DNA from 2 places in the Streptomyces sp. NPDC005774 genome. Region 1 is predicted to be linked to the other one. Evidence: riboswitches for the same ligand, from Rfam matches in the RefSeq annotation. Region 1 holds a riboswitch; the other holds the start of a gene.

Region 1 (5,464 bases):
CGGAGCAGACGCTCGCCTGGATCGAGAAGTACTTCGGCTCCATCCCGTCCCACGACGGCAAGCCCGAGCCCCGCGACGGCTCGCTGCCCGAGATCATCGGCGAGGAGCTGCGTGAGCTCGTCGAGGAGGAGGTCCCCGCGCGTGCGCTGATGGCGGCCTACCGGCTGCCCGAGGACGGCACGCGCGCGAGCGACGCGGCGGACCTGGCGCTCACCGTCCTCGGCGGCGGTGAGTCCTCGCGGCTCTACAACCGGCTGGTACGACGGGACCGTACGGCCGTGGCGGCCGGATTCGGCCTGCTGCGGCTGTCCGGGGCGCCCTCCCTGGGCTGGCTGGACGTGAAGACGTCCGGTGACGTGGAGGTACCCGTCATCGAGGCCGCGATCGACGAGGAGCTCGCCCGGTTCGCCGAGGAGGGCCCCACGGCCGAGGAGATGGAGCGCGCCCAGGCGCAGCTGGAGCGCGAGTGGCTGGACCGGCTCAGCACCGTCGCCGGCCGGGCCGACGAGCTGTGCCGGTACGCCGTCCTGTTCGGCGACTCGCAGCTCGCCCTCACCGCCGTCGGGCGCATCCTCGACGTGACCGCCGAGGACGTCCGGGAGGTCGCCAAGGCCCGCCTGCGTCCCGACAACCGCGCGGTGCTCGTCTACGAGCCCGTGGCCCCCGGGGCCGGGGAGTCCGAAGAAGCCGCGGCCGCCGGCACCGAAGAAGCCGCGGCCGCCGGCACCGACGAGAACGAGGAGACGGCCAAGTGACCGAGCTCGCCACGATGGACTTCCACCCCCGGCCGCAGGCGGGCGAGGCCCGGCCCTGGGCCTTCCCGGCCCCCGAGCGCACTGCCCTCGGCAACGGTCTGACGGTGCTGCGCAGCCACCGCCCCGGCCAGCAGATCGTCGCCGTCGAGGTGCTGCTGGACGCGCCCCTGGAGGCCGAGCCGGCCGGGCTCGACGGTATCGCCACGATCACCGCGCGGGCGTTCTCCGAGGGCACCGACAAGCACTCCGCCGAGGAGTTCGCCGCCGAACTGGAGCGCTGCGGTGCCACCCTGGACGCCTACGCCGACCACCCCGGCATCCGGCTGAGCCTCGAGGTGCCGGCCTCACGACTCGCCAAGGCGCTCGGGTTGCTCGCCGACGCCCTCAGGGCGCCCGCGTTCGCCGACAGCGAGATCGAGCGCCTCGTCCGCAACCGCCTCGACGAGATCCCGCACGAGCTGGCCAACCCGTCCCGCCGCGCCGCCAAGGAACTCTTCAAGGAGCTGTTCCCGGCGACGTCGCGCATGTCCCGCCCGCGCCAGGGCACCGAGGAGACGGTCGCCGGCATCGAAGCGGCGGCTGTCCGCGCCTTCTACGAGAAGCACGTCCGTCCCGCGACCGCCACCGCGGTGGTCGTCGGCGACCTCACCGGCACCGACCTGGACGAGCTGCTCGGCGACACCCTCGGCGCCTGGACCGGATCGACCGCCCGGCCCCGGCCCGTCCCGCCGGTCACCGCCGACGACGCCGGCCGGGTCGTGATCGTGGACCGCCCCGGCGCCGTGCAGACGCAGCTGCTGATCGGCCGCGTCGGAGCGGACCGGCACGACCGCGTGTGGGCCGCGCAGGTGCTCGGCACCTACTGCCTCGGCGGCACCCTCACCTCCCGTCTGGACCGTGTCCTGCGCGAGGAGAAGGGCTACACCTACGGCGTACGGTCGTTCGGCCAGGTCCTGCGGTCCGCCCCGGACGGCACCGGCGCGTCGCTGCTCGCCATCAGCGGTTCCGTCGACACCCCGAACACCGGACCCGCCCTGCAGGACCTGTGGACGGTGCTGCGCACCCTCGCCGCGGAGGGCCTCACCGACGCCGAACGGGACGTCGCCGTGCAGAACCTGGTGGGCGTGGCGCCGCTCAAGTACGAGACCGCCGCGGCCGTCGCCGGCACCCTGGCCGACCAGGTGGAGCAGCACCTGCCCGACGACTACCAGGCCGAGCTGTACCGGCGGCTCGCCGCCACAGGCACCGTGGAGGCGACCGCTGCGGTGGTGAACGCCTTCCCGGTGGCCCGTCTCGTGACCGTTCTGGTCGGCGACGCGGCGAAGATCAAGGAGCCCGTCGAGGCGCTCGGTATCGGCGAAGTCACCGTCGTGGCCGCCGAATAGAGACCCCGTCAGCGGCCGGGACGCTGCTGACAGGCAGTCCGCGGAGCCTCGTGGGCACCTGGTGGAGCGCACGCGCGCGTGGCCCTGGTGGCGTGAAAGTCACCAGGGCCCGCTTATGCCCGAATTGGGGCGAGAGGTGTCTGTCTGCCCTGTGGGATGCGTTACAAAAGCCGCGATCCGTTTGGGAATTGACGGACGCCCCGCTTAGCTTCATGCGGTCTGTTCGTCGGGCAGTGCGCCGCATCCGCGGCACCGGACAGTCATCGCCGAGTCCCCGTACGGCGCGAGCCAGGGGAGCCGGGGACCCAACCGTCCCTGAGGTGAATCGGACGCCCGCGCGTGTCGCGAGGGGGCCCGTAGGAGACCTTCCTGCTCCGAACCTGTCAGCTAACCCGGTAGGCGAGAAGGAAGGAAAGGACCACCCTGTACATGGCGTTCACCCGCGCCACCGGGAAGCACCGTCGTCCCAGCCGCGTGCATCGCGGCACCGCCAGGGCGGCGGGCGCCGCGGCCCTCACCACCACCGGCGTCATCGGCTCCCTCGCGGCTCCGGCGCTCGCCGCCGAACCCGCCGCGGAGCGGACCGGCCTCACCCCCGTGATCACTCTGGGCGACGAGGCCGCCGCCCAGGTCGACGCCCAGGCGGCCGCCCAGCACGAGGCCGCACGCGAGGCGGCCCAGGCCGCCGCCCGCGAAGCCGCCGAGGAAGCCGCGCGGGAGAGGGCGGCCGAAGAGGCCGAGAGGGCCCGCGAAGCCGAGGAGCGCGCCGCGCGGGAGGCCGAGCGCAAGCGTCTCAACACCTTCGTGTCCCCGATCGCGGGCTCCTACGTCTCGACCGGTTACCTGTCCGGCGGCGCCGTCTGGTCCTCCGGCACTCACACGGGTGTCGACTTCCACGCCGCGAGCGGCACCCCCGTGCTCTCGGTCGGCATGGGCACCGTCGTCGAGGCCGGCTGGGGCGGCGCCTACGGCAACCATGTCGTGATCAAGATGCACGACGGCACGTACACCCAGTACGGCCACCTGTCGTCCGTCGGTGTCTCGGCGGGCCAACAGGTCACCCCGGGGCAGCAGATCGGCGTCTCCGGCGCCACCGGCAACGTCACCGGCGCGCATCTGCACTTCGAGGCCCGCACCACCGCCGAGTACGGCTCCGACGTCGACCCCGTCGCGTACCTCCGCGCGCACGGCGCGAACCTCTGACCGGGCACGTACCCCTGGCCTCCGTGCGCGCCTCGACGGCCGCGTGATCCCCTGAAGCCGCAGGTGTCCGCGGAAAGCGGACACCTGCGGCTTTCCATGGAATGGCCCCGGCCCGCTCTGCGAGCCGGGGCTTTCGGGGTTTCCGGCGGGCGGCCCGTTGTCCAAAAAGGGACATGGTTCCCGGCTCGCCGTCGGAAATTCCCGCTCGTTGCAATAGAGTCACGGGCAGGCTTCACCGGTTGACGTTATGCGGGGATTAATTCGGAGGTCGGTCATGCGTATTCCGGCGCACTCGGTGTGCACGGCGATCCGGGACGACATCGTCTCGGGTGTCTACGAGCGTGGCGGCCGGCTCACCGAGGAACTCCTCGCCCGCCGCTACGGCGTCTCGCGCGTCCCCGTCCGGGAGGCCCTGCGCACCCTGGAGGCCGAGGGCTTCGTGGTGACCCGGCGGCACGTGGGCGCGTGCGTCGCGGAACCCACCGAGCGGGAGGCCGCCGACCTGCTGGAGATGCGACTGCTGCTGGAGCCGCTCGGAGCCTCCCGCGCCGCACAGCGCCGTACCGAGGCCCACCTGAAGGTACTGCGCGGCCTGGTCCGGCTGGGCCAGGAGCGGGCCCGTCAGGGTCACAGCGACGACCTGCGCTCCCTGGGCGGCTGGTTCCACGAGACGCTCGCCCGGGCGTCCGGCAGCCCGGCACTGACGTCGACGCTGATCCGGCTCCGGCACAGGATCGGCTGGATGTACGAGGTGCGGGGGGCGAGGGATCCCGTGGAGTGCTGGGCGGAGCACGGCGCGGTCGTGGACGCCGTGGTGCGCGGGGACGGCGAGCGCGCGCGTGCGGTCATGGCGCTGCACACCGAGCGCGCCGCCGCCGCCCACCGCCTGCGCTTCACCGCGGGGCCGGCGCGGCCGAGCGCGCGGACCGGGCGGCCCGCCCGGCGAGCGTGAGGAACGCGCAACATCCCGTAAACACACCGAGCCTGCGCTCTTAACGAGGGTGCCGTATACAAAAGAGAGCGCGATTCCAAGGAATTTCCTGCTGCGCGCAAAAAGGGAAAGAGAAAGGCCCGCCCGGTGGTTCGGGCAGGCCTTTCAGCGGTGTGGTTCGGTGTCTGTGGAACGCAGATCACCGCAACCATCAATTGAGTAACCCGGACGGCGCGCAACCAGTTCCGCGAGAGCGGCGCCGGTTCAGGCGCAGAATTCAGACGGTCTCGGGGAGTTCCTCGAGGCCCTCGGAGACCAGCTTCGCCAGCCGGTCCAGGGCGGCGTCGGCGCCCTCGGCGTCGGAGGCGAGGACGATCTCCTCGCCGCCCTGGGCGCCCAGGCCCAGAACGGCCAGCATGGAGGCCGCGTTGACGGGATTGCCGCCGGCCTTGGCGATCGTCACCGGAACGCCTGTGGCCGTGGCGGATCGGACGAAGATGGAAGCGGGGCGGGCGTGGAGGCCCTCGGCCCAGCCGACGTTGACGCGGCGCTCAGCCATGTGTTGCTGCCCTTCGGAGTTCAAGTTGTCTAGACCAGTTTCCCATATCGTGAGGCGAACCGGTGAGCGGCCCGGAAGCGGTACCGGGAGCGGCACCCGCTGACGGTCCCCGGCGGCACCGGACCGCGGCCTCGGTCCGGTGCGCGCCCTCACGGACTGCCTCGCGCCATCACCGTACGCGAGCCGTACTCTGGGGCCCATGCAGACCTCCTCGGACCGGCATGAGTATCCCGCCCACTGGGAGGCCGACGTGGTGCTGCGCGACGGCGGCACCGCGCGCGTACGCCCCATCACCGTGGACGACGCCGAGCGCCTGGTCAGCTTCTACGAGCAGGTGTCGGACGAGTCGAAGTACTACCGCTTCTTCGCGCCCTACCCCCGCCTGTCCGCCAAGGACGTGCACCGCTTCACGCATCACGACTTCGTGGACCGGGTGGGACTCGCGGCCACCGTGGGCGGTGAGTTCATCGCCACCGTACGCTACGACCGGATCGGCCCCGACGGAACGCCGGCGTCGGCACCGGCCGACGAGGCCGAGGTCGCCTTCCTCGTGCAGGACGCCCACCAGGGCCGGGGCATCGCCTCCGCCCTGCTCGAGCACATCGCCGCCGTCGCCCGGGAGCGCGGCATC
Region 2 (5,464 bases), on a different contig from region 1:
GGTGTAACCGGCTTCCTTGACGGCCTCGAGGATGAGGTCGAGTGCCTCGCGGTTGGAGCCGAGGTTCGGGGCGAAGCCGCCCTCGTCGCCGAGGCCGGTGGCCAGGCCCTTGCTCTTCAGGACCTTCTTCAGCGTGTGGTAGACCTCGGTGCCCCACCGCAGCGCCTCGGAGAAGGACTCCGCGCCGATCGGGGCGATCATGAACTCCTGGATGTCCACATTGGAGTCCGCGTGCGAACCGCCGTTGAGGATGTTCATCATCGGCACCGGCAGCAGGTGCGCGTTGGGGCCGCCCAGGTAGCGGAAGAGGGGCAGGTCGCTGGCCTCGGAGGCGGCGTGGGCGACGGCCAGGGAGACGCCGAGGATGGCGTTGGCGCCGAGGGAGCCCTTGTTCTCGGTGGCGTCCAGGTCGAACATCGCCTGGTCGATCAGGCGCTGCTCGGTGGCGTCGTAACCGACGAGCTCCGGGCCGATCTGCTCGATGACGGCCAGGACGGCCTTCTCGACACCCTTGCCGTGGTAACGGTCGGGGTCGCCGTCGCGGAGTTCGACGGCCTCGAAGGCGCCGGTGGAGGCGCCGGACGGGACGGCGGCACGACCCGTGCTGCCGTCGTCGAGGCCGACCTCGACCTCGACCGTGGGATTGCCTCGGGAGTCCAGGATTTCCCGGGCTACGACGACGTCGATGGACGGCACGAGCATCTCCTTCATGGATGTGACGTGGTTCAGCGGGGCCACGGGGCCCTGCGGACCCGAGCCTATCCGGCTCGGGGCGATCGGCCATCCGGTCGGCCGCTTCGCGGACAGAACCGAGAGTAAATTGTTTCCGAACGGAACAAAGGCGGTATCGGAAAACCGGGAGACGGAAAACCGCGAGACGGGGGGCGGGAGGCCGGGAGACGGGGGCGGGAGGCCGGGAGACGGGAGACGGGAGGCCGAGTCCAGCACCGCGTACGGACCGGATCCAGCACCTGATACGGAAAAGCCCCGCCCCGGCGCGTACGGGGGATACGCGCCGGGGCGGGGCAAGGACCCCGTGGGGGCGGGGCGGGACGTGCGGCCGCGCCTTACTTCAGGTGCAGCTGCTGACCCGGGTAGATGAGGTCGGCGTCCTCGACGATGTCGTCGTTCAGCTTGAACAGCTTGTCCCAGCCGCCCTTGACGTCGTGCTCCGAGGCGATCGAGCTGAGGGTGTCGCCCTTGACGACCTTGTACTCGCCGTCGCCCTTCTCGACCTTCTCGCCGGTCGGGGTGGTGACGGTCTTCTTGGCGGCCGGACGCTCGTCGGAGCGGGAGGCCTTCTGCTCGGCGGAACGCTCGGGGGCGGCCTCGGTGCTCCGCTCCTGGGACTCCTGCTTCGGAGCCTCCTGCTTCGGAGCCTCCTGCGAGGAGCCGCTGCTCTGGCGGCCGGAGCTCTGGTTGCCCGATCCCTCGGCGGAGCCGCCACCGCTGTGGGCGGCGTTGGACAGGCCCTTGCCGCAGACCGGCCAGGCACCCTTGCCCTGGCCCGCGAGGACCTTCTCGGCGATCTCTATCTGCTGGGCCTTGCTGGCCTGGTCGGCGGTGCCGGCGTGCGCCGTGCCGCCGTAGCCGGCCCAGGTGGAGGCGGAGAACTGCAGACCGCCGTAGTAACCGTTGCCGGTGTTGATCGACCAGTTGCCGCCGGACTCGCACTGGGCGACGGCGTTCCACTCGGAGGCGGTTGCGGCGGAAGCATTGCCGGCCGCCATCAGCGGGGCGGCGACAGCGGCACCGGTGACGCCGGCGACGGCGATGACACGGGTGGCCTTGGACGGACGGCGGTGCTTGCCCTTGCCGGAAAACAGCATGGTTGGATCCCCTCACCGACGCCTACGAGGTGAGCTGTCGGGTTCGGGCCGGTTGAGTTGCCCGGCCGCGTCCCTCCCGGGACGCGACTTCACCCCAAGCCGCATCCGGCTTTCTCCACCGGATCCGGCGCCTACCTTGGGTCCCCCGCTCCTGCCTACGGCGCATGACGCGACGACTGTTCCCGTGCTGCCACTGGCAGGATTCGGCGTGGTGGCGGCCGGGGCCCGCGATGGCGAGCGGTCACGACCGTAGACACGGGATCGGCGGATTATCAAAGACGATCAGGGCTTCTGAGACCTATCTCTCATCGCCTTTAAATCGGACATTCGTCGCGAAACGTGACCCTCAATTGGCTTTGTCGGCGCGCTTTTTCGCGCGCCGACCCACCTGCCGCCCCGTCACCGGCCGACCGGCGCACGCCCGCCGCCCGGCCGGGAGAGGCCTGCGCGCCCGACTGCCGACCGGATGTCAGCCGTTGTCCGATTAGGACCCGAACCCGAGCGCCTGACCGGGAAGGATGAGGTTCGGGACGGCCGCGCCCACGACCTCGCCCCCTTCGCCGTACTGGGCGAGCCATCCACCGCCGAAAGCGGGGGAATCGGAGTCGGCCGAGGAACCGCTGCCGGAGTTCGTGCCGGAGCCGCCCGACGGGGACGAGCCGTCAAGACCGCGCGCGAAGCCGAGGCCGCCGCGCGAGGCGTGCCGGCCGGAGGATCCGGCGTCGCGGTCCTCCCGCACCTCTTCCTCGGCGCTGGCGCCGCGGTGACGGCCGCCGCCGGAGTCCTCGCCGTCGACCGATGCCGAAGCGCCACCCTCCTGCCCCGACTTGTCGGATTTCTCACCCTTGACGGGGGTAGAGGCGGAGGGAGAGGTGGAAGCGTCGGGCTCGGCCGATCCGTCCGCACCCTCTTCCTTCTCCTTGCCGTCCGCGGCGCCCTTGGCGTCCTTCGCGTCCGACGAGGAGTCGGAGGACTGGGACGGCGACGGAGTGGCGGACCTTCCGGGACCGGACTTGTCCGTCGAGTCGCCCTGCGTACCGGTGTCGACGTCGGGCACGGACAAGTCCTGGCCCAGGCCCCCCAGCAGCCCGCAGGCCCTCCACGCGCCGACACCCTGGTCGGCGAGGATCTTCTCGGCCACCGCTATCTGCTGGCCGCGGCTGGCCTGGTCGGCGCTGGTCGCGTAGTCGAGGCCGCCGTACTTCTCCCAGTCCCCCTGGGCCAACTGCAGGCCACCGTAGTAACCGTTGCCGGAGTTCTGGCTCCAAGAGCCACCGGACTCGCACTCGGCGACCCTGTCCCAGGTCGAGCCGTCGGCCGCGCTGGCCGCGCCGGCGCCGAGGAGGGGGATCGCGATGGCCGAGCCGGTCACTCCGGCCGCGACGAGGAGAGCCGGAGCCTGGCGGGGGCGACGGTGACGACCGTTCCCGGAGAGCATGCGGAGACCTTTCGCAGACAACGGTTGCTCGCACGGCGGTTCGAGCTGTGGTGCCGCAAGAACGAGACGCCGTGCTTGATGGGTGAACGTATCGGCAGTCGAACGTCTGTCACAAGTTCATGCCGCGCAGATCACATAAAGATCACAGAGGTGAGCGAGTGTCATCTTCACGCTGGTCCCGCCGGGGTTCGACGGACCGTGTCCACAACGGACCTGACGGTCACTTGCCCGAGGACGAAAGGCAGCCGGAGGCCGGCCCGGGGCGGACTCGGCGGCCATCCGGGGCATTTCGGAATGCGTGCCGAGCACGGCGCTCTGTAGGCGACATCACGTCGGCAGCGCGGTGAATCGCACCGGCAGTGTGCGCAGTCCGCGCATGATGAGACCGCCGCGCCAGCGCAGTTCGGCCGGTTCCGCGGCGAGTTCGAGGTCCGGCAGACGGGTCAGCAGCGTGGCGAGCGCGGTCTGGCCCTCCAGGCGGGCCAGGGGAGCGCCGAGGCAGTAGTGGATGCCGTGGCCGTATCCCAGATGCTGGTTGTCGCGCCGTGCGAGGTCGAGCGTGTCGGGGTCGGTGAACCGCTCCGGGTCCCGGTCCGCGGCGGCCAGGACGACGAGGACCGGGTCGCCGACCGAGATGTGCTGCCCGCCGAGGGTGAGCGCCTCGGTGGCGAACCGCCAGGTGGCCAGCTCCACGGGACCGTCGTAGCGCAGGAGTTCCTCCACTCCGGTCTCCAGCAGTCCGCGTTCCCCGGCGGCGAGGGACGTCTGCAGGCGCTCGCGCTGCTCGGGGTGGGTGAGGAGGGCGTAGGCGCCGTTGCCGATGAGGTTGACGGTGGTCTCGAAGCCCGCGAACAGCAGGATGAACGCCATGGCGGCGGCCTCGTTCTCGGTGAGGTGCTCACCGTGGTCGGAGGCACGGATCAGACCGGAGATGAGGTCCTCGCCGGGGGCGGGTTCGGCGGGCAGGGCCTCGCGCTTGCGGTGGATCAGATCGGCCAGGTAGGCGCGCATCTTCTTCACCGACCGGGCGACGCCGCCTCTGGGACCGCCTTGATGCCGGATCATCATGGCCGCCCAGTCGCGGAAGTCGTCCTGGTCCTCCCGGGGTACGCCGAGCAGGTCGCAGATGGCGTAGATGGGGAGAGGGAAGGCGAAATCGTGGATGAGGTCGGCGGAGCCGCTGTCCGCGAACCGGTCGATGAGCCCGTCGGTGAGCTCCTGCACCCGGGGCGCGAACTCGGCGACCCGGCGCGGTGTGAACGCCTTGCTGACCAGCCGGCGCAGCCGGGTGTGGTCCGGCGGATCGATGTTGAGCAGATGCGACATCAGCTCGGCCTTGCGCTCGCCGGGGATACCGGTCCTGCCCTTGGCATGGGCGGGCTCGTCGTGGTGCGCCGGGTTCTTGGAGAGGCGGGGGTCGGCGAGCGTCAGCTTGGCGTCGGCGTACCGGGTGACCAGCCAGGCCTCCACCCCGCTGGGCAGCCGCGTCCGGTGCACGGGCGCGTGCTCCCTCAGCCAGGCGTACGCGGGATAGGGGTCACTCGCGAACTCCCAGGTGAAGAGTTCGGGGGCGCCGTTCTCGGGCTGGGACTGGGACTGGTGCTGGTCGGTCACCGCTCGACCGTATCCGGCGGCACCCGGGGAGGTACGCCCTGCTCCCCGCGACGGGTGCCTGGCCGCACGCGGGCGGGCGCGTCTACTCCCCCACGCCCTCCGCGGCCCGTATCGCGTCCCGGTAGACCCGGGCGGCCGCGCGCAGCGCCGTCTCCGGGTCGGCGCCCTCCGCCTCGGCCCGCACCGCGAGGCCGAGCAGTTCGTAGCCGATGCCCTCCGCCCGGGGCAGGGGGACGTCCAGCCCGGCCGTGCGGACCCGGGAGGCGAGTTTGGCGGCGAGGGCCAGGCCGGGCTGACCCATGGGAATGCCCTCGGTGACCGAGGTGCGCTGCTTCTCGACGGCCTTGGTCCGCAGCCAGTGCGCCTTGACCTCCTCGGGGGTGGTCGCCGTCTCGTCGCCGAAGACGTGCGGGTGACGGTGGATGAGCTTGGCGACGATGCCGCCGGCCACGTCGTCGACGGAGAAGGGCTCCTCCGGGTGCTCCTCGGCGATCCGGGCGTGGAAGACGACCTGGAGGAGGACGTCGCCCAGTTCTTCGCGCAGTTCGTCCCGGTCGCCCTCCTCGATCGCCTCGACGAGTTC

The links. Region 1 has a riboswitch for cyclic di-AMP ahead of ACFYQA_RS20320 (M23 family metallopeptidase). Riboswitches for the same ligand answer to the same signal wherever they lie in the genome.
Region 2: another riboswitch for cyclic di-AMP. It lies ahead of ACFYQA_RS30425 (transglycosylase family protein); the one in region 1 lies ahead of ACFYQA_RS20320 (M23 family metallopeptidase).

What each region holds. Positions count from the first base shown of each region.
Region 1 is NZ_JBIAIV010000021.1:78,842-84,305, reverse strand. Features, by position in the region: gene ACFYQA_RS20330 (M16 family metallopeptidase) at 1-755, shown strand, start outside; gene ACFYQA_RS20325 (M16 family metallopeptidase) at 752-2,140, shown strand; cyclic di-AMP (ydaO/yuaA leader) riboswitch at 2,395-2,556, shown strand; gene ACFYQA_RS20320 (M23 family metallopeptidase) at 2,570-3,343, shown strand; partial or broken gene ACFYQA_RS20315 (GntR family transcriptional regulator) at 3,618-4,339, shown strand; gene ACFYQA_RS20310 (HPr family phosphocarrier protein) at 4,552-4,833, opposite strand; gene ACFYQA_RS20305 (GNAT family N-acetyltransferase) at 5,033-5,464, shown strand, end outside.
Region 2 is NZ_JBIAIV010000045.1:26,766-32,229, forward strand. Features, by position in the region: gene eno (phosphopyruvate hydratase) at 1-696, opposite strand, end outside; gene ACFYQA_RS30425 (transglycosylase family protein) at 1,068-1,829, opposite strand; cyclic di-AMP (ydaO/yuaA leader) riboswitch at 1,834-2,002, opposite strand; gene ACFYQA_RS30430 (transglycosylase family protein) at 2,314-3,267, opposite strand; gene ACFYQA_RS30435 (cytochrome P450) at 3,595-4,881, opposite strand; gene ACFYQA_RS30440 (nucleoside triphosphate pyrophosphohydrolase) at 4,964-5,464, opposite strand, start outside.